DNA from 2 places in the Klebsiella sp. R445 genome. Region 2 is predicted to be linked to the other one. Evidence: predicted binding sites of a transcription regulator. Region 2 holds the regulator's gene; the other holds the start of a gene.
What was found. Region 2 encodes CRP, which controls carbon source genes, mostly activating them, when cyclic AMP is high. Its sites were predicted from a motif close to ATGTGANNNNNNTCACAT; they were not measured.

Region 1 (10,492 bases), 1.5 Mb from region 2:
TCGCTGTGGCCCTGGAGACTGGACTGGGTTAAGTAAAACGTGGCTCATGGATGAAGATACGGTGATGGTCTGCAGTCCGCTGCTGTTGCCTGATATCAAAGAAGGTACGCCGGCATGGTTGTCAGAGCAAAAGCTGAACCATGATGATACGCCACATCCGGGGGCCCATTTTCCCTCCTGGGACACCGTGCTGGCAAAGGTCGGTGCGCCGCCAGCCAGCATGAGCGGCCTGCATATTAACTCGACCTCCGCTGTTATACTGTCTGCTCTGAGTGGGCGAGGGGTAGCGCTGGTCCGGCGGGCCCTGGTGCAGCAGGCGATCGATAACCATCAGTTGCGCGTGCTGTTTAGCGATGTTTGCTGGCCGCTCACCTGGTCCTATTATCTGGTGATGTCTGAACATTCGCAGATGAGACCTGAAGTGAAAACCCTCCACGACTGGTTGATCCGCGATGTGAAACCAGAGCAGTGATCGTTGCAGTTCCCCATCTTCTCAGTTGACATGACGTACTGCCGCCGCCCGCGTGTCACCGCCATCGTGGGCCGTCACGTCATCACTTTCTTTACGGGTTGAAACTTCACTACCCACTATACCAGATAGTTTTTCTTTCCTGTTTATCAAGGTTATCTCATTTGTTCAAACGCCGGTACCTCAACATAATGCGTACATTGTGGAGAGCACAGGGGCGGCTTCGGCTCTGAAACCTTACCTCAACGCGGCAGCGGATGTGCGTATCTATCAGGTTGCATAACGTTTGGGCGTGCCAGGTAAAGTTGCCTGCCTGAAGCCCAGGCAGAAAACGTAGAACAACAAAAAGCCCGCTTAAGTTTCCTTAAGCGGGCTTTTCTAAATATGGCTCCTCTGACTGGACTCGAACCAGTGACATACGGATTAACAGTCCGCCGTTCTACCGACTGAACTACAGAGGAATCGTGTGAACGAGGCGCATACTACTGGCCCCGCATTTTTGTGTCAACACTAAAATTAACCCACTGATTCAAATGGCTAAATTTAAGACAAACCGTTGTTTTAGTGCACAACCTGGCTATCTTCGCCATCCAACAGGCCATTTTCACGTAATCGTTGCAACGGATCCTGACGATAGAAATGGCAAAAACGCTGCCACAGCGCTGGGAAGCGCGGAGCAAACAGTTCCGGTGCGCTAAAGAAATATTCTGACAGCACGGCAAAGCATTCGGCCGGGTCCGTTGCTGCATAGGCGTCAATACTGGCGGCGCTTTCTCCTACCAGATCGATCTCATCCTGAATGTTATTCATCGCCGCGTGGAGGTCATGCTCCCACCCGGCAACGTCGCGCAGAGGGATCAACGGTACCCCGCTGGCGCGATCGCCATTGCGTGTATCCAGTTTGTGCGCGACTTCATGCACGATCAGATTAAACCCGGAAGCGTCGAAAGAATCCTGAATATCGAGCCAGTTGAGAATAATCGGCCCTTGTTGCCAGCTCTGCCCGGACTGAACGACCCGCTGGTTATGGACCAGACCAATGTCGTCTTCCCATTCATCATCAACAACGAATGGAGCAGGGTAGATCAGCACCTCGTGGAAACCATCCAGCCACTCAATACCTAACTGAAGTATCGGCAGGCAGAACAGCATTGCGATACGGGCGGTGTGGAGAGGCTCAAGCTCAAGACCTTGCAGGGGGACCAGGCGTTTTTGTTGCAGAAAACGTGCTGCCAGCTGCACCAGTTCCCGCTGCTCTTGCGCGGAAAGATTGGCTAAAACAGGAATGGCAAGCGCTTGTTCCCATGGTATTTTTGCGTTGCCGGACTCTTCATCTACTTTCCAGGGCCATTTAAACATCATATTGCTCGCAAAGTCGTCACTTGAACGGATTTAAAGAGACTGGAACTATTAAAATGCCAAAGAACCTGGCATTATAGCCACCTCAGCGGAGAGATGCCGGAGCGGCTGAACGGACTAGTCTCGAAAACTAGAGTAGGGGCAACTCTACCGGGGGTTCAAATCCCCCTCTCTCCGCCACTTCTTTCTTTACCTTCCTGATTTAAAAATCATTTAACTCCACGCTTTTGTCCTGCATACCATTCTGTATGTCAATGAATATTGGCGCTTACTGGACAGGAACGGCATATCTCACGCCTGTATAAGTTATCACTTCGCTATCGCCCAAGGTAGCGGTTTGCCAGTATCTCCTTCATTCTGTGAACTTAGTCGTGTGATCCCATCCGTGTCGCATTCATTTAAAAATGTGTCATTGGCGACGATTTCGCCGTAGGTCTCTTCTGAAACATCTTGTGGTCGAACGGGAGTCTTGAGCCAAAGGCGCTTATGAGGTGGCGAAAGGGGAGAAACTGCACAACGAAAAAGCCCGCGGATTCGCGGGCTTAAAGCAGGGGTTATCACTGCATCAGAACTGATAGACGATACCTACAGCAAACTGATCGTCAGTGGCCGCGCCAGTGTAGTCGTGGTCTCTGTCATCAAGGAAGTTGAATTTATAAGCGGTGTAGACGTTGAAGTTTTTATTGAAGTAGTACCAGGCACCCACCTCAGCATAGTTCTTCATGTCCGCATTGATGTCGTTATGGCTTCCAAGACCTTTGCCTTTGGTATAAACGTAACCAAGGGAAGGACGCAGACCGAAATCGAACTGATACTGAACAACGGCTTCAATACCCTGCGCTTCATTGGCGACGATGCCATTTGCCATCGGGGTCATATTATGGGATTCAGCATACATCACTGCGGTATAGAGGTTATTGGCATCATATTTCGCCGCGACGCTCCAGATTTCTGCCGATTCGCCTTTATGATCCCTTACCTGCTCGTGGGTACGGTCTGAGTTACCGTATGCGGCAGCAAAACCAAACCCGTTGATGCTGTAGTCAGCAGACAGGCTATAGCCGTCACCGTTAGACTTTGAGGTGCTGTTATTTTTGCCCTGATACTGTAAACCGAAATTCAGGCCATCAACCTGGCCGAAAAAGTCGCTGTTACGATAGGTCGCGACACCGACGGTACGGCCGGTCATAAAGTTGTCGGTATGAACCAGGCCATCACCTCCCCATTCAACGAACATATCGGTATAGCCTAAGGCATCGTAAATCAGGCCATAGTTGCGACCATAATCAAATGAACCAAAGTCGGCGTATTTCAGACCCGCGAAGGCCAGACGTGTAGCGCTTTCCTGTTCGCCTTCTTGTTTATTGGCTTTGAGGTTGTATTCAAACTGGCCATAGCCGGTCAGTAGGTTGTTGATCTGAGTTTCACCCTTCACACCGAAACGCGCGTAAGAAGTATCTTCAGAATTATTATTGCTATCATTATCATCGGAATTGGTGATAATGCGCTCACCTACCATTTTTCCGTAAAAATCCAGTTTATTACCGTTTTTATTATAAATTTCCGCTGCGTTAACGCTGCCAGCGATCAATAAAGCGGGTACCAGTATTGCCAGTGCTTTTCTTTTCATTATGAATTCCCTTTATATTATCATTAACATGAATGGCGTTTTGTCATGCAAAAAGCAATTTAATACTATCGACAAGGTTCAGTATTATTTAAATTTAAAATGTAAGTAATTTATATTAAATATTACAAAATATTTCATTTTGAATCATTATGTTTTTATTTTATGAGTTTTGTTTGATGTATTTTTGCTGTTTATTGTTTTATATAATAGTGGGTTATGCGTTTTGCTGGCCCTGGTGTTATGGTGAATTAAATTTCCTGCCCTTATGGTTTTCTTGTGTTTTATTTATCTCAATTATTTGTTGTTGAATGGGGGTAAATACATGTGTGAGCTATTTTATTTTTGGGGTTGAACGTAGCGTGGAAATAACGTTTTCGATTCGCTGTTGATATTTCCAGGCGCAGCATGCGTGGCCACGCGATCCGCTTGTCCTCATAGACAACCTGTCGTATTGCCAGGCGGCTATCGGGAAAAGGCGCTTTCTGGCCGCAGAAGATGCTGTTGCATCACCTTTTTCACAGTATAATGTGATGCACATCACCTTTTGGCGTGCGCTGATGTTTCGTCTTCACATTCAGTAAAAGGAGAACGGGTAATGGAAGGGAAAGCGAAACGGGGCCCCGGTGGGAAGCTTGCACTGTGGGTTTTTTATGCCTTTTGCGGTTACTTTATCTGGGCAATGCTGCGTTACTGGTGGGTTGTTGGCAGGATTCAAAGTTCACCCGGCACGGCGATCGATGGTGACCTGGGATCAACCACCGGTAAGTGGATCGGTGCTCTGCTGGGATTCCTCGTGCTCAGCCTCGTAGGGGCCGTCCTGGGAGCTATCGCCTGGTATACCCGACCTGGCGCCAGGACCTATGAATATCGTGAATAAAGTTGCTATGCTCAGCGCAGACCTTTTTTCTGAGGATGACGCATGGCATTGCTTGACTGGCAGCAACGATTTGAAAACTGGCTAACCGGGCACCATTCGCAGGGCGACTCCGCCCACGATATTTCGCACTTCCGACGTGTCTGGGGAACCGCGCAACGACTGGCCGAAGCACGCCAGGTTGACCATCTTGTTATTCTGACCGCCTGTTATTTCCATGACATTATCAGTCTGGCAAAAAACCACCCCGAACGTAGCCGTTCTTCGGTGATGGCGGCAGAAAAAACGCTGGAGATCCTCCAGACGTCGTTCCCTGACTTTCCGAAGGAACGCTACGCTGCCGTGTACCATGCCATTGAAGCGCACAGTTTCAGTGCCGCTATTCCTACGCGTAGCGAAGAGGCCAAAATTGTCCAGGATGCTGACCGGCTGGAGGCCTTAGGCGCCATAGGTCTGGCCCGCGTCTTCGCCGTTTCCGGCGCATTAAATAACATCTTGTTTGATGCCGACGATCCCTTCGCGGACAGACGTGAACTGAATGACAAAAAATATGCTCTGGACCATTTTCAGTGCAAGCTGCTGCGTCTGCCTGAAACCATGCAAACAGAGAAAGGGAAAGAGATGGCGCGACACAACGCGCGTTTTCTCGTGCAGTTTATGGCTAAACTCAGTGCCGAGCTTCAGGGTGACCCGCTGTCGGCGGATGAAGCGGTTTTAAGACGCTTTGACCCACTGGCCTGAAACTGGCCGCGCTATTTGTGGTAATCTCTGCAAAAATGTCCGGGTTGGTTGAGGTTATGCCGCAAAATTTATCTAAGGAAGAGAGCCTCGCCGTGCCTCTTGAACATTCCGGGGAGGCCGCGCAGGCGCTGTTACGCCGACTGATGGCTGTCTATGATGTCAAAACGCTGGTGGCGCATCTGCTGGCCGTCGGCGACAGGCACTGGAGCCCGGCAATCTTAAAACGCGTTGCGACGGTTGAGCGAGCGGCCGGTCGGATAACCGCGAAAGAGTACGCACGTCTGTCGACGATGCTACCGTCGCCGCCGGCTCACCATCCTGATTATGCCTTTCGTTTCGTCGATCTCTTTGCCGGGATTGGCGGCATCCGTAGCGGCTTTGAGTCCATTCGCGGGCAGTGTGTTTTCACCAGCGAGTGGAACAAACATGCGGTACGGACTTACAAAGCCAACTGGTATTGCGATCCGCAGCAGCATCGTTTCAATGACGATATTCGCGATATCACGCAGAGCCATCGGCTGGACGTCAGTGACGATGACGCCGCGCAGCATATTCGCGACGTTATTCCGCAACATGACGTCTTGCTGGCGGGGTTTCCCTGCCAGCCCTTCTCACTGGCCGGCGTCTCGAAAAAAAACGCCCTCGGTCGGGCCCACGGATTTGCCTGTGAAACGCAGGGGACGCTGTTTTTTGATGTCGTCAGAATCATTGCCGCCCGCAAGCCGCCGATTTTTGTCCTCGAGAACGTCAAAAACCTGAAAAGCCACGATCAAGGGCGGACCTTCCGCATCATCATGCAGACGCTTGATGAGCTGGGCTATGCCGTCTCCGATGCCGGGCATAGTGGCCCGGACGATCCGAAAGTGATCGATGGTCGCCATTTCTTGCCTCAGCATCGCGAACGAATTGTATTGGTCGGTTTTCGCCGTGACCTGCAGCTGCACGATGGATTTACCCTTCGCGATATCGCCACCCAGTATCCTTCGGCGCGTCCGACCTTTGGCGAGCTGCTGGAGCCCACGGTCGATGCCAAATTTATCCTGACGCCGGTGCTCTGGAAGTATCTCTATAACTATGCGCGCAAGCATCAGGCGCTGGGGAACGGGTTTGGCTACGGCTTAGTCGACCCGCAGAACCCGCTCAGCGTGGCGCGGACGCTGTCTGCCCGTTACTACAAGGATGGCGCCGAGATTCTGGTCGATCGTGGCTGGGACCGTGCGTTGGGTGAAAAGCACTTCGACGATCCGCAAAACCAGCAGCGTCGCCCCCGTCGCTTAACCCCGCGGGAGTGCGCGCGCTTAATGGGGTTTGAAACGCCTCAGGGGTATCGCTTCCGCATTCCTGTTTCCGATACCCAGGCCTATCGCCAGTTTGGTAACTCGGTGGTGGTGCCGGTGTTTGCCGCGGTGGCGAAACTGCTGGCGCCGCGCATTGCCCGCGCCGTGGCGCTGCGCAACGCTGAGGAAGATGACGCTGGACGTTCACGATAAAGCCACGCGTAGCAAAAATATGCGCGCCATCGGCCAGCGCGATACGGCGATTGAAAAGCGGTTTGCGGCGCTACTCGCGCAGGCCGGGTTTGCCTTTACCGTGCAGGATGCCGCGTTGCCCGGTCGCCCGGATTTTGTTGTCGAAGCGTATCGCTGCGTGATTTTTACCCATGGCTGTTTCTGGCACCGCCATGACTGCTGTCTGTTTAAAGTACCGGCAACGCGTACGGAATTCTGGCTGGATAAAATTGGCAAGAACGTCGCGCGGGATCATCGCGATATGGCGCTGTTGCAGGCGCAAGGATGGCGGGTGCTGATCGTGTGGGAGTGCGCATTGCGCGGGCGGCGTAAGTTGAGCAGTGAGGCGTTGATTGAACGCCTCGAGGAGTGGATCTGCGCTGGCGGGTGCCACGCGCAGATCGATACTCACGGCATTACCGGCCAGGGGCCTACTTCGGCGCCTCACAACGCGTGACTTCACGTTTGGCGGGTAACAGGTATTTCCCCAGCGTGACCAGCACCACGGCAAAAATAATGATCCCCAACGCCAGCCACTCCACCGGCGACAGATTTTCCCCTGCAAAACCGGTTCCCAGCAGGACTGCCACCACCGGGTTAACGTAGGCGTAACTGGTCGCCACGGCGGGGGTGACGTTGCGAATTAAGTACATATAGGCATTAATGGCGATAAGCGAGCCAAAAATCGCCAGATAGGCCACGGCTAAAATACCGGACCATGACGGCATTTGAGTCAGGGTTTCACCTGACAGCCATGAGGCGATTGCCAGCACCAGCCCGGCGGCAAGCATTTCAATGGCCCCAGCCATCATGCCCGTCGGCAGCTCAATGCGTGATCCGTAAACGGACCCGAACGCCCAACTCATCGAGCCAATCAGGATCAGTAGGGCGCCCCACGGGTTGCCGCTCAGATTGCCGCCGCTATTAAGCAGAATGATGCCCGCCAGACCGATCGCGATCCCCAGCCACTCAATCTTGCGGGTGGCGATACCAAAGAAATGGCTAAAGCAGAGGGTGAAAAGCGGCACGGTCGCGACCATCACCGCCGCGATACCTGAAGGTACATGCTGGTGTTCGGCCAGGGTAACAAAACCATTGCCCACTGCCAGCAGCAGAATGCCGATCGCGGCGGCATTGAGTAGCGGTTTGAGCGGAGGAAGCTTGTGGCCCGTTGCCAACAGGTAGGCGAGCAGCACCGCACCGGCAGAGAGGAAACGGATGCTGGCCATCATCAGCGGAGGCCAACTGGCGACGCCAATGGCAATGGCAAAGTAGGTGGATCCCCAAATAATATAAAGCGCAAACAGCGCCCCGATGAGCGGCAAAAGCTGGCGGGTAGACATACGTCCTCACGGCGGAACTGAGAAAGAAAGGAGGCATATAGTAAACGTGAAAACTATCGTGCTGGCGAGAAGTTTAATTGTAGGTAAGTTGTTAAATTTATATTGACTATTTTACCCTCTGGGCGAAAAAGCACTTTTCACTCATACTCTATGCTGACAAGGCATCTCATCGTGGCGGCTGTATATTGAATGACAGCCAAAGGGATGACGTTGTTCACTATCAATAAATGAAGGAATGTAATTTTGGCAGGAAGTAGTCTTTTAACGCTGTTGGATGATATTGCCACCTTGCTTGACGATATCTCGGTGATGGGAAAACTCGCGGCGAAGAAAACCGCCGGGGTGCTGGGCGACGATCTCTCCCTCAATGCTCAGCAGGTGAGCGGTGTGCGAGCCAACCGCGAATTACCCGTTGTCTGGGGAGTGGCAAAAGGTTCGTTCCTGAACAAAATCATCCTGGTGCCGCTGGCATTATTGATCAGCGCCTTTATTCCGTGGGCGATCACGCCGTTACTGATGCTGGGCGGTGCATTCCTGTGCTACGAAGGGGTCGAGAAAGTGCTGCACAGCCTGCAGTCACGTAAACACAAAGAAGACCCGCAGGCCCGCCAGCAGCGTCTGGAAGCGCTGGCCGAACAGGATCCGCTGGCGTTTGAACGCGATAAAGTAAAAGGGGCGATACGCACCGACTTTATCCTGTCCGCGGAAATTGTAGCGATTACGCTGGGGATTGTGGCTGACGCGCCGCTGTTAAACCAGATTTTGATTCTGTCAGGGATTGCCATTCTGGTGACCGTAGGAGTGTATGGTCTGGTGGGCGTTATCGTGAAGCTGGACGATATGGGCTACTGGCTGGTGGAAAAAAGCAGCGCGGCGGCGCAGTGGGTCGGCAAAGTCCTGCTGGCGGTTGCTCCGCGACTGATGAAACTGCTCTCTGTCGTCGGCACACTGGCGATGTTTTTGGTCGGCGGCGGGATTATTGTGCATGGTATTGCGCCGTTACATCATGCGATTGAGCAACTGGCGCATGGTCAGTCCGGGATTATCGCTTCGCTGTTGCCTACGGGGGTCCACCTGGTACTTGGCTTTATCGTCGGTGGAGTAGTGCTGGCGGGCGTGAAGATGATTGCCGGGCTGCGTACCGCGTCGCAGTAATTGTAGAACAGCGTAACAAAACAGATCGCAGTAATATTGTCTGGCGATTATGCAAAAAAGCCCGGCATCGTCTATGGTGAAACTGTTTCTCCCAGATGACGGACTAAAAAATGGTATTATTGGTCAGTGATGAAGTGCGGCGAAAGAACGGAGGGCCACGGATGGTGGTGACGGGCTTCGCCAATGGAATGGTCGAGTGTCGTTGGTATGATGGCTATGGCGTAAAGCGCGAGGCATTCCGTGAAGATGAGTTAGTGCGCGGGGAAGGCAGGCAGCATCACGTGACCTGAACCGCACATAGCGCCCGGCATACGTCGGGCGTTTTACTGTTTTATTCCTGAAGCGACCGACAAGGAGCGTTGATGACGTTGCTGTCCCTGATTGTACTGCGAGAGAACGATGGATAAACCGCTGTGGGTAAGCAAACTTCTCCGCGTTTCGAATCCGGGACATGTGGTCAACTATTGTTTTGTCATCGTGTTGTTCTTCTCTACGCTGTTGATCTGGCGCGAAGTGATGGTTCTGGAAGGGGCCTACGTCACTAATCAGCGCAACAACCTCGAAAACGTCAGCCACGAAATGGACAGCCTGCTGCAGTTCAATATCGATCGGATCGTTTTCTTTCGCAACGGCATGCAATCAGCACTGGAAACGCCGTTAGATTTCGAAATTTTGCGCAATGCTGAGCAAGAGTATATGACCAAACGGCATCTGCCTATCTGGTCTGTGGCGTTACATAACCGCCGTACATTGCCAATCTATGGTGTTTCTGACGCCTTTGTCGAAAGTGAACGTACCTTATCCCGCAACGATACTCAGACCGGCAATGAGATGATGGCCGTGCTGGAATTGGGGTATCTCCTGCGGCTGGCCAACACCAACCGCGGCTTTAAAGATCGCATGCTCTACATCTCACGCAGCGGCTTTTTCACCACCACCGAAACCCCTAAAAGCCTGGCGCTGGCTCAGGAGTGGTACAGCAAGGCCATCGTCGCTCCGTGGTTCACCCGGCAATCGCTGCGCAATAACCCAGGCCGCGGTGTCGTCTGGCAAACCGTGCTGGATGAAGATACGCAAACCGACGATCCGGTGGTGACCGCCTCGATTCCTCTTGATTTCGAGCACGACTGGCTCGGCGTGCTGTCGATGGATTTTTCCGTACGCGAAATGAAAGCGTTCCTCGTCAGAGCAATCAAAGGCGGGCAGGAAGGGGAGTATCAGCTGTATGACGGCAAGATGAAGCTGATTGTCTCCTCGGACGAAGGAAATGTGCTGGCGCAGCTCTCACCGCGTGAGCAGGCGATGCTGAGCTACGCTTTTTTGCATGATAACCGGGGCGGTATCCGGTTATTAACGCGCTATATCAGTTGGCAAAAACTCAACAATTTTGATGGCGTGCTGCTGCGTATTCAC
Region 2 (10,492 bases):
GCATTTTCGCGGCTGTAGCGGTGAACCCAATCGTAATAACCGGATCTATCATTCTGGCGAAACCGAAGACGGCAGCTGGTTTCTGCACTGGCTGCAACGTGAATTTGGTACGGTCCCGACCGCCGCCGTTGGCTATTCACTGGGGGGGAACATGCTGGGCTGCCTGCTGGCAAAAGAAGGCGATAACGCCCCGCTGGACGCCGCGGTGATCGTCTCAGCCCCCTTCATGCTGGAAGCCTGCAGCTATCATATGGATAAAGGCTTTTCCCGGGTCTATCAGCGCTATCTGCTTAACCTGTTAAAGGCCAATGCGGCCCGTAAGCTGAAGGCCTACCCGGGTTCGCTACCGGTCGATTTACGCCAGCTCAAAGGGATGCGCCGCATCCGCGAGTTTGACGATATGATCACCGCGAAAATCCACGGCTTCGCCGGTGCGCTAGACTACTATCGCCAGTGCAGCGCGATGCCGCGATTAAGTGATATCACCACGCCGACGCTGATCATTCACGCGAAGGACGATCCTTTCATGGATCACCACTCTATCCCGCCGCAGGAACAGCTGCCGGCAAATGTGGAATATCAGCTGACCGAGCAAGGCGGGCACGTCGGGTTCGTTGGCGGCACGCTGCGTAAGCCGGAAATGTGGCTGGAACGACGCATTCCGGACTGGTTAACCCGTTGGTTGGGAGCATAAATATGATTATTCCCTGGCACGATCTGGATCCCGAAACGCTGGATAACCTGATCGAAAGCTTTGTATTGCGTGAAGGCACCGATTATGGTGAACATGAACGCTCGCTGGTGGATAAAGTCGCCGACGTCAAACAACAGTTAAAAAGCGGAGAAGCCGTGCTGGTGTGGTCTGAACTACACGAAACGGTCAACATTATGCCCCGCAAGCAGTTCCACGGCTAAGGCGGCACCACACCATCGTTTAATCTGGGAGTTGTTATGTCTGCCAAACATCCGGTGATTGCCGTCACGGGTTCCAGCGGCGCGGGAACCACGACCACCAGCCTCGCCTTTCGTAAAATTTTCGCACAGCTGAATCTACGTTCTGCGGAAGTCGAAGGCGACAGCTTCCATCGCTACACCCGCCCGGAAATGGACATGGCGATCCGCAAAGCGCGCGATCAGGGCAAGCACATCAGTTACTTCGGTCCGGAAGCCAACGACTTCGGCCTGCTGGAAAATACCTTCCTTGAATACGGGCGCAACGGCAGCGGCCAGTCGCGAAAATACCTGCATACCTATGACGAAGCGGTCCCGTGGAATCAGGTTCCAGGTACCTTCACGCCGTGGCAACCGCTCCCGGAACCGACCGACGTCCTGTTTTATGAAGGGCTGCACGGCGGCGTGGTCACCCCGCAGTACAACGTCGCGCAAAATGTCGACCTGCTGGTCGGGGTGGTGCCGATTGTCAATCTGGAATGGATCCAGAAACTTATCCGGGATACCAGCGAGCGCGGCCATTCCCGTGAAGCGGTAATGGATTCCGTGGTGCGTTCGATGGAGGACTACATCAACTTCATCACCCCGCAGTTTTCCCGTACCCATATCAACTTCCAGCGAGTCCCCACCGTCGATACCTCGAACCCGTTTGCGGCGAAAGGCATCCCTTCACTGGATGAAAGTTTTGTGGTGATCCACTTCCGTAATCTGCAGGATATCGATTTCCCGTGGCTGCTCGCGATGCTGCAGGGATCGTTTATCTCGCATATCAATACGCTGGTGGTTCCGGGGGGCAAAATGGGTCTGGCGATGGAGCTGATCATGACGCCGCTGGTAGAGCGCCTGATGGAAGGCAGAAAGATCGACTAGCCATAAAAAACCCCGGACGTATAACGACTGGGGTTGTTCTCTGCTACCTGGCACTATCCGGCCGTCAGTTAGCCTTCAATGACTTCATAGGTGTGGGTGATGTTGACTGCTTTTTGCAGCATCAGCGCCACCGAGCAATATTTCTCTGCCGACAGATCCACCGCACGCGATACCGCCGCATCCTTCAGCTCTTTGCCAGTCACAATGAAATGCATGTTGATATGGGTAAACAGGCGCGGCGCCTCTTCCCGGCGTTCAGAAGTCAGCTTCACCTCACAGTTGGTCACGTCGTGACGCCCTTTCTGCAAAATAGACACAACATCAATCGCGCTGCATCCGCCCGCCGCCATCAACACCATTTCCATCGGGCTTGGCGCTTTATCTCCGGAGTTGCCGTCCATCAGAATCTGGTGACCTGATGCGGACTCTCCGATGAAGGTTAACCCTTCAACCCATTTCACACGAGCTTGCATAAAATTTAACTCCGAGGTTGCAATTTTCCTGACAGATTACGCGCACATAACAATTCTCGCAACGGAAGGCGACCTACATCATGCTGAAGCAAGACACCAGGAGACATGCGGCAAAAGCTATGCTAAAACAGTCGGGATGCTACAGTATTACATTAATGTATTGCATGTATGCAGAGGAGTTCACATTACAGGCTGAAGAAAAATCACCAGCCATTTCCCAGGCATAGGGAAACAATACGATTGCATGCCCGGATGCCGTGTAGTGTCGGCACCCGGAGATAGCTTATAACAGAGGATAACCGCGCATGGTGCTTGGCAAACCGCAAACAGACCCTACCCTCGAATGGTTCTTGTCTCATTGCCATATTCATAAGTACCCATCGAAAAGCACGCTGATCCACCAGGGTGAAAAAGCAGAAACGTTGTACTACATCGTCAAAGGCTCTGTGGCTGTGCTCATCAAGGATGAAGAAGGTAAAGAGATGATCCTCTCTTACCTCAACCAGGGCGATTTCATCGGTGAATTAGGCTTGTTTGAAGAAGGCCAGGAGCGTAGCGCCTGGGTACGTGCAAAAACCGCATGTGAAGTGGCCGAAATCTCTTACAAAAAATTCCGTCAGTTGATCCAGGTTAACCCGGATATTCTGATGCGCTTGTCGTCGCAGATGGCTCGTCGTCTGCAGGTCACCTCCGAAAAAGTGGGTAACCTTGCCTTCCTCGACGTCACCGGTCGTATCGCTCAGACGCTGCTGAATCTGGCTAAACAGCCGGATGCCATGACCCACCCTGATGGTATGCAAATTAAAATTACCCGCCAGGAAATTGGTCAGATCGTCGGTTGTTCTCGTGAAACCGTCGGCCGTATTCTGAAGATGCTGGAAGATCAGAATCTGATCTCCGCACACGGTAAAACTATCGTCGTTTACGGTACGCGTTAAGTCGTTAAAACGGCGTGTTGCCCCCGCAATACGCCGTTTTTGTCTCCCCCTGATGTGGCGCAGGCTGATTTACCACCCGGAAGTCAACTATGCACTGCGGCAAACGCTGGTGTTGTGTTTGCCTGTCGCGGTCGGTCTTCTCCTCGGTCATCTGCAACAGGGTCTGCTGTTCTCCTTAGTGCCTGCCTGCTGTAACGTCGCCGGTCTGGACACCCCGCACAAACGCTTTTTCAAACGCCTGATCGTGGGTGGCTCGCTGTTTGCTGGCTGTAGCCTGGTGGTCCAGCTACTGCTGCAACAGGAGATCCCGCTGCCCCTGATCCTTAGCGGCCTGGCGCTGCTGCTTGGCGTGACGGCAGAGATTAGCTCGCTCCATGCCAGACTCCTCCCGGCCTCGCTGATTGCGGCCATCTTTACCCTGAGCCTTGCCGGGAACATGCCCATCTGGGAGCCGCTGTTGATCTACGCGCTCGGCACCTTGTGGTACGGATTGTTTAGCTGGTTCTGGTTCTGGCTCTGGCGTGAACAGCCGCTACGTGAATCCCTGAGCCTGCTCTACAGGGAGCTGGCTAACTACTGCGAAGCGAAATACAGCCTGCTGACTCAGCATATCGACCCGGCGACATCGCTCCCGCCGCTGCTCACTCGCCAGCAAAAGGTGGTGGACCTGATCACCCAGTGCTATCAGCAGATGCATATGCTGGCGGCGAACCAGCGCAACGATCACAAGCGCCTGCTGCGGGCGTTTCAGGTGGCGCTGGATCTACAGGAACATATCTCCGTCAGCCTGCATCAGCCTGAGGAAGTCCAGAAGCTGGTGGAGCGTAGCCACGCGGAGGCGGTGATCCGCTGGAACGCGCAAACCGTTGCCGCCCGTTTGCGGGTGCTGGCCGACGACATTCTGTACCATCGCTATCCGCAACGCTTTCATATGGATAAGCAGATTGGCGCGCTGGAGAAAATTGCCTGGCAGCACCCCGACAACCCGGTCGGGCAATTCTGTGCCTGGCACTTTAGCCGCATCGCCCGCGTGCTGCGTACCCAGCGCCCGCTGTATGCCCGCAACCTGATGGCAGATAAAGAACGCCGCCTGCCGCTGTTGCCTGCGCTAAAGCACTATCTCTCATGGAAATCGCCGGCGCTGCGCAATGCAGCGCGTATCTGCGTGATGCTCACTGCCGCCAGCCTGATGGGCAGCGCCCTGCACCTTCCCAAGCCTTACTGGATCTTAATGACGGTGCTTTTCGTCACCCAAAACGGCTACGGCGCGACGCGAGTGCGCATCGTCCATCGGGCGGCCGGCACCCTCGCAGGCCTCGCCATTGCCGGGCTGACGCTGCACTTTCACGTTCCCGATGGCTATACTCTGACCGCGCTGCTGATCATTACGCTGCTGAGCTACCTGATTATTCGCAAGCACTACGGCTGGGCGATGGTCGGCTTTACCGTGACGGCGGTATATACCCTGCAGCTGCTGACACTTAACGGCGAGCAGTACATTGTCGCCAGGCTTATCGATACGCTTATCGGCTGCCTGATCGCCTTTGGCGGAATGGTCTGGCTGTGGCCACAGTGGCAGAGCGGGCTGCTACGTAAAAACGCCCACGACGCGCTGGAGGCCGATCAGGAGGCCCTCCGGCTGATCCTCAGCGACGATCACCAGGCTCCGGCGCTGGCCTATCGCCGCATGCGCGTCAATCAGGCACATAACTCGCTGTTTAACTCATTGAACCAGGCCATGCAGGAGCCAGGGTTTAACTCGCATTATCTGGAAGATATGAAGCTGTGGGTTACCCACAGCCAGTTTATTGTTGAGCACATCAACGCGATGACCACCCTGGCCCGCGAGCACAACATGCTGACGCCGGAGCTGGCCCGGCGCTATCTGGAATCCTGCGAGATTGCGCTTCAGCGCTGTCAGCAGCGGCTGGACACTGACGGTCCCGGCAGCGCTGACGACGTGAATATTATGGAGTCTCAGGACGTCGAAGTGAGTCGCGGCCCGCTAAGTACCATGGAGCAGCACCTGCAGCGGATCCTCGACCATCTGAACACCATGCACACCATCTCGTCGGTGGCATGGCGTCAGCGCCCACATCATGGCATCTGGCTGAGCGCGACTAAGCGCTAAGCACCTTCTGTACCGCCTGGGCAAAGCGCGCCATTCCTTCGGCAATATCCTGCTCATCGATCACCAGCGACGGCACAAAGCGCATGACGTCCGGCCCGGCATTGAGCACCATGACGCCTGCATCCGCCGCGGCATACAGGAAATCGCGCGCCCGGCCTTGATGCTGTGGTTTGAGCTCCGCACCAATCAGCAGCCCCATGCCGCGGATATCGCTAAACAGGTCAAAGCGAGCGTCAATCTCCTGCAGATGTTGCACAAACAGCGCCCGCTTCGCGTTCACCCCTTCCAGCACATCAGGCGTATTGATCAGGTCAAATGCCGCCCCGGCAACCGCGCAGGCCAGCGGGTTACCGCCGTAGGTTGAACCGTGGGAGCCGGCGTGGAAGGCGCTGGCGATTTCGTTAGTGGTCAGCACGGCGCTGATCGGGAAACCGCCGCCTAGCGCTTTGGCACTGGTGAGGATGTCCGGCGTCACACCATAATGCATGTACGCAAACAGCGAACCGGTACGCCCCATCCCGCACTGCACTTCATCAAACACCAGCAGCGCCTGATGCTCATCGCACAGTTCGCGCAGCCCTTTCAGGAACTCTGGCGTCGCCGCCATCACGCCACCTTCGCCCTGAATCGGCTCAACCACGATTGCGCAGGTGTGATCGTCCATCACCGCTTTAACCGCGTGCAGGTCGTTAAACGGCACGTGGATAATGTCGGCGGGTTTCGGGCCGAAACCATCAGAATACTTTGGCTGCCCGCCCACGGACACGGTAAACAGCGAGCGGCCGTGGAAGGCGTTATGGAAGGCGATGATTTTGGTCTTATACGGACTGTGGCGGGTAATGGTGTAGTGACGCGCCAGCTTGAAGGCCGTTTCGTTGGCTTCCGTACCGGAGTTCATAAATACCACGCGCTCGGCAAAGGTGGCGTCCACCAGCTTGCGACCAAGACGCAGCGCCGGTTCGTTGGTAAAGACATTGCTGGTGTGCCACAGGGTTTCACCCTGCTGCTGCAGCGCCGCCACCAGCGCCGGATGACAATGACCTAACGCCGTCACCGCAATCCCACCGGCAAAATCAATGTACTCTTTACCCTGCTGATCCCATACGCGGCTACCTTTACCCTTTACCGGGATGAATTCCGCAGGTGCATAAATCGGCAGAATAACTTCATCGAATGTGGCGCGGGTAATTACCGGTTGCTCAGTTGCCATGTCATGCCATCCTTCTTCGTTACGCAATCATTATTGTGATAATCTAATCACAAAATATGCATAAAAAATCAATCAATGGCAACTGTATAGCCAAAATAATTCGGGTTGTGAGGTGCAGCGACTAAGCGCTGGTCAGAAGGGTGAGCCTCACCATCAATGAGGCTCATACATCCAGGCAACTTGAAGGATGAAAGGTATAAATCATCGATTGAGGAAATTTGCCAGCAACTGATGCCCCTGCTCGCTGAGAATACTCTCCGGGTGGAACTGTACCCCTTCGAGATCCCACTCGCGATGGCGAATCCCCATAATTTCACCACTCTCGCTACGCGCCGTTACGTCAAAGCAGTCGGGAAGCGTTGCAGGATCAATCAGTAAAGAGTGATAGCGGGTGACCACCAGCGGATCATTCAGCCCCAGGAAAACCCCGGTGCCGTTATGGCGGATGGGGGAGGTTTTGCCGTGCATGACGGTGGCAGCGCGTACGATAGTGGCCCCAAAGGCCTGCGCAATCGCCTGATGACCCAGGCAAACCCCCAGCAGCGGAACCCGGCCGGCGTAATGTGCGATAACCGCCAGCGAGATGCCGGACTCATTCGGCGTGCAGGGTCCGGGAGAGATAACAATTTTCTCTGGCGCCAGCGCCGCAATCTCCTCAAGCGTCAACTCATCGTTGCGCCTGACCAGCACCTCTGCCCCCAGCTCGCAAAAATACTGGTACAGGTTCCAGGTGAAAGAATCATAGTTATCGATAAGCAGGATCATGGTGGCTCCGGAAAAAACAAAACCGGGCTATTCTACTCAGATTATGGTGCTGCGCTTATCACTTTGCGAAACATCCGTGCAGAAGGGTCGGAATCGCCCTTTCCGCTGATACAGTACGGGCGATAAGGCGCGGGCGATAATTACCCGCGCGGGAAGAAAAACTTATGGCAGGACTTTCGCGGAGAGGATGACGACCGGTTTAGACGGAACATTCTGGTACGGCCCGACGTTGTGGGTCTGCACCTGAGAAATCTTATCGGCCACGTCCATGCCTTTCACCACTTTACCGAAGACCGCGTAGCCAAAATCACGCTGTCCGTGGTCGAGAAAAGCATTGTCAGCGATATTAATGAAGAACTGGCTGGTCGCGCTGTCCTGGTCGGCAGTACGCGCCATCGCGATGGTGCCGCGGGTGTTGCGCAGGCCGTTATCGGCTTCGTTTTTAATCGGCGGATTCGGCTGCTTTTGCTGCATCTGTTCGTTAAAGCCACCGCCCTGCACCATGAAGCCCGGGATTACGCGGTGGAAGGTGGTGTTGTTGTAGAAACCGCTGTTCACGTATTTCAGGAAGTTATCCACGGAAATCGGTGCTTTCTGGCTATTTAACTCCAGCTCAATATTTCCCGCGGAGGTCGTCAGCAATACATGAGGATCGCCCTTCGCAGCCATAGCCGGAGAGAAAGCTGAAATGGCGACAACGGCAACCACCGCCGCCAGAGTTGATTTGAACATGGGAATTCCTTAACGGAGCAGAATAAAAAGCGAGTGCTTTGATTCTAAAGAGCCTTTGCATCCTGGGCCAGCGTTTTACCTAATTTTACGTAGCTGAAATAGTTGTTACGACACACGCATTAACCAGCAGAACATTCAAAACCGATCAACATCACACTAATCAATGCAAAAAAGAGTGCATTACATAATAAACGTTTGCTTACATCACGCGAATGAATAAAATCTGTTCGCCATCGCGCAGTCAATGCGTTTTACATTTCTATTCACAGGCCAGTCATGACTAACAGCAACCGTATCAAGCTCACATGGATCAGCTTCTTCTCCTACGCCCTTACCGGTGCGTTGGTGATCGTCACCGGAATGGTGATGGGAAATATCGCCGATTATTTCCACCTGCCGGTTTCCAGTATGAGTAACACTTTTACTTTTCTCAACGCCGGTATCCTGATCTCTATCTTCCTGAACGCCTGGCTGATGGAAATTGTCCCGCTGAAAACTCAGCTCCGTTTTGGCTTTATCCTGATGGTACTGGCCGTGGCCGGGCTAATATACAGCCACAGCCTGGCGCTGTTTTCCGCCTCGATGTTCGTCCTGGGCCTGGTCAGCGGGATTACCATGTCGATCGGTACTTTCCTGATCACCCACATGTATGAAGGCCGTCAGCGCGGCGCGCGCCTGCTGTTTACCGACTCCTTCTTCAGCATGGCGGGGATGATTTTCCCGATGGTCGCGGCCTTCCTGCTGGCCCGTAGCATCGAGTGGTACTGGGTATACGCCTGCATTGGTCTGGTCTACGTAGCGATCTTTGTTCTGACGTTCGGCTGTGAATTCCCGGTTCTCGGTAAAAAAGCGCAGCAGGACAACCAGCCAGTGGTCAAAGAAAAGTGGGGCATCGGCGTGCTGTTCCTCGCTATCGCGGCGCTGTGCTATATCCTCGGCCAGCTGGGCTTTATCTCCTGGGTGCCTGAATACGCGAAGACCCTGGGCATGAGCCTGGCCGACGGTGGTCAACTGGTGAGTGATTTCTGGATGTCTTACATGATTGGTATGTGGTCATTCAGCTTTATCCTGCGCTTCTTCGACCTTCAGCGGATCCTCACCGTTCTGGCGGGCCTGGCAACGGTGCTGATGTATCTGTTCATCAACGGTTCGCCGGAGCACATGCCGTGGTTTATCCTGACCCTGGGCTTCTTCTCCAGCGCGATTTACACCTCACTCATCACCCTGGGTTCACTGCAGACCAAAGTGGCATCGCCGAAGCTGGTGAACTTCGTTCTGACCTGCGGCACCATCGGCACCATGCTGACCTTCGTCGTGACCGGCCCGATTGTGGCAGCCAGCGGCCCACTGGCTGCGCTGCACACTGCTAACGGCCTCTACGCCGTGGTCTTTGTGATGTGCCTGATCCTCGGGTTCGTCTCCCGCCACCGCCAGCACAACATGGCAGCGGCGTCTCACTAAGCCTTTAAGCCGTCGGCCCCTTGGCATCCGCGAAGGGGCTGTTTCTGGTAAAGAACAACTCTTCTCCCCCTCTGTCAGTCTGGATCCAGGTCTGTGCCAGCTGCGTCGTGGCAATCACCCGCCCCTGACGAATCGACCAGCGGACCGGTACCTGACAACGCACCGCTTCAAAACCATTCTCCGCCGGCAGAATAATCAGGTTAGCCGGGTTCCCCGGGACAATGCCGTAATCCTGCAGGCCGAAGGTGCGGGCGCTGTTGTCGGTGATAAGCTTCAGCCCGTCGTTAATCTGCTGATAGCCCATCAGCTGACAGACATGTAACCCCATATGCAGCACCTGCAGCATGTTGGCGGTGCCGAGCGGATACCACGGGTCGAACACATCATCGTGCCCAAAGCAGACGTTAATGCCCGCCGCCATCAACTCCTTCACCCGGGTAATACCCCGGCGCTTCGGATAATCATCAAACCGTCCCTGGAGGTGAATGTTCACCAGCGGGTTAGCCACGAAGTTGATACCCGAGAGCTTCAGCAGGCGAAACAGCCGTGAGGTATAGGCGCCGTTGTAGGAGTGCATCGCGGTGGTATGGCTGGCGGTGACCCGCGGACCAATCCCCTCTTTCAGCGCCAGAGCGGCAACGGTTTCGACAAACCGCGACTGCTCATCATCGATTTCATCGCAGTGAATATCCAGCGGCCGCTGATACTGTTGCGCCAGACGGAACGCGATATGCAGCGATTCGACGCCATACTCGCGGGTAAACTCAAAGTGCGGAATGGCGCCCACCACATCGGCTCCGAGGCGCAGCGCCTCTTCCAGCAGGGCCTCTCCATTGGGGTAGGATAAAATCCCCTCCTGGGGGAAGGCGACGATCTGCAAATCTACCCACGGCGCTACCTCCTGCTTCACTTCCAGCATCGCTTTCAGAGCGGTCAGCGTCGGGTCAGAAACGTCAACGTG

Region 1: the regulator CRP is predicted to act here: its motif matches at 3,984-4,001, upstream of drpB (cell division protein DrpB).

Annotation. Positions count from the first base shown of each region.
Region 1 covers NZ_CP180446.1:5,084,832-5,095,323, forward strand. The annotation lists gene ACMYSN_RS23885 (LysR family transcriptional regulator) at 1-472, shown strand, start outside; tRNA gene ACMYSN_RS23890 (tRNA-Asn) at 855-930, opposite strand; gene mtfA (DgsA anti-repressor MtfA) at 1,031-1,831, opposite strand; tRNA gene ACMYSN_RS23900 (tRNA-Ser) at 1,919-2,008, shown strand; gene ACMYSN_RS23905 (porin family protein) at 2,394-3,458, opposite strand; gene drpB (cell division protein DrpB) at 4,054-4,335, shown strand; gene ACMYSN_RS23915 (HD domain-containing protein) at 4,378-5,073, shown strand; gene ACMYSN_RS23920 (DNA cytosine methyltransferase) at 5,130-6,563, shown strand; gene ACMYSN_RS23925 (very short patch repair endonuclease) at 6,541-7,038, shown strand; gene yedA (EamA family transporter) at 7,013-7,924, opposite strand; gene ACMYSN_RS23935 (DUF808 domain-containing protein) at 8,168-9,079, shown strand; gene ACMYSN_RS23940 (YodC family protein) at 9,190-9,369, shown strand; gene dgcQ (cellulose biosynthesis regulator YedQ) at 9,479-10,492, shown strand, end outside.
Region 2 covers NZ_CP180446.1:3,616,614-3,627,105, reverse strand. The annotation lists gene ACMYSN_RS16875 (YheT family hydrolase) at 1-694, shown strand, start outside; gene ACMYSN_RS16870 (YheU family protein) at 697-915, shown strand; gene ACMYSN_RS16865 (phosphoribulokinase) at 952-1,821, shown strand; gene ACMYSN_RS16860 (OsmC family protein) at 1,890-2,294, opposite strand; gene crp (cAMP-activated global transcriptional regulator CRP) at 2,600-3,232, shown strand; gene ACMYSN_RS16850 (YccS/YhfK family putative transporter) at 3,285-5,363, shown strand; gene argD (bifunctional acetylornithine/succinyldiaminopimelate transaminase) at 5,353-6,573, opposite strand; gene pabA (aminodeoxychorismate synthase component II) at 6,775-7,338, opposite strand; gene ppiA (peptidylprolyl isomerase A) at 7,501-8,070, opposite strand; gene tsgA (MFS transporter) at 8,347-9,531, shown strand; gene ACMYSN_RS16825 (cytosine deaminase) at 9,536-10,492, opposite strand, start outside.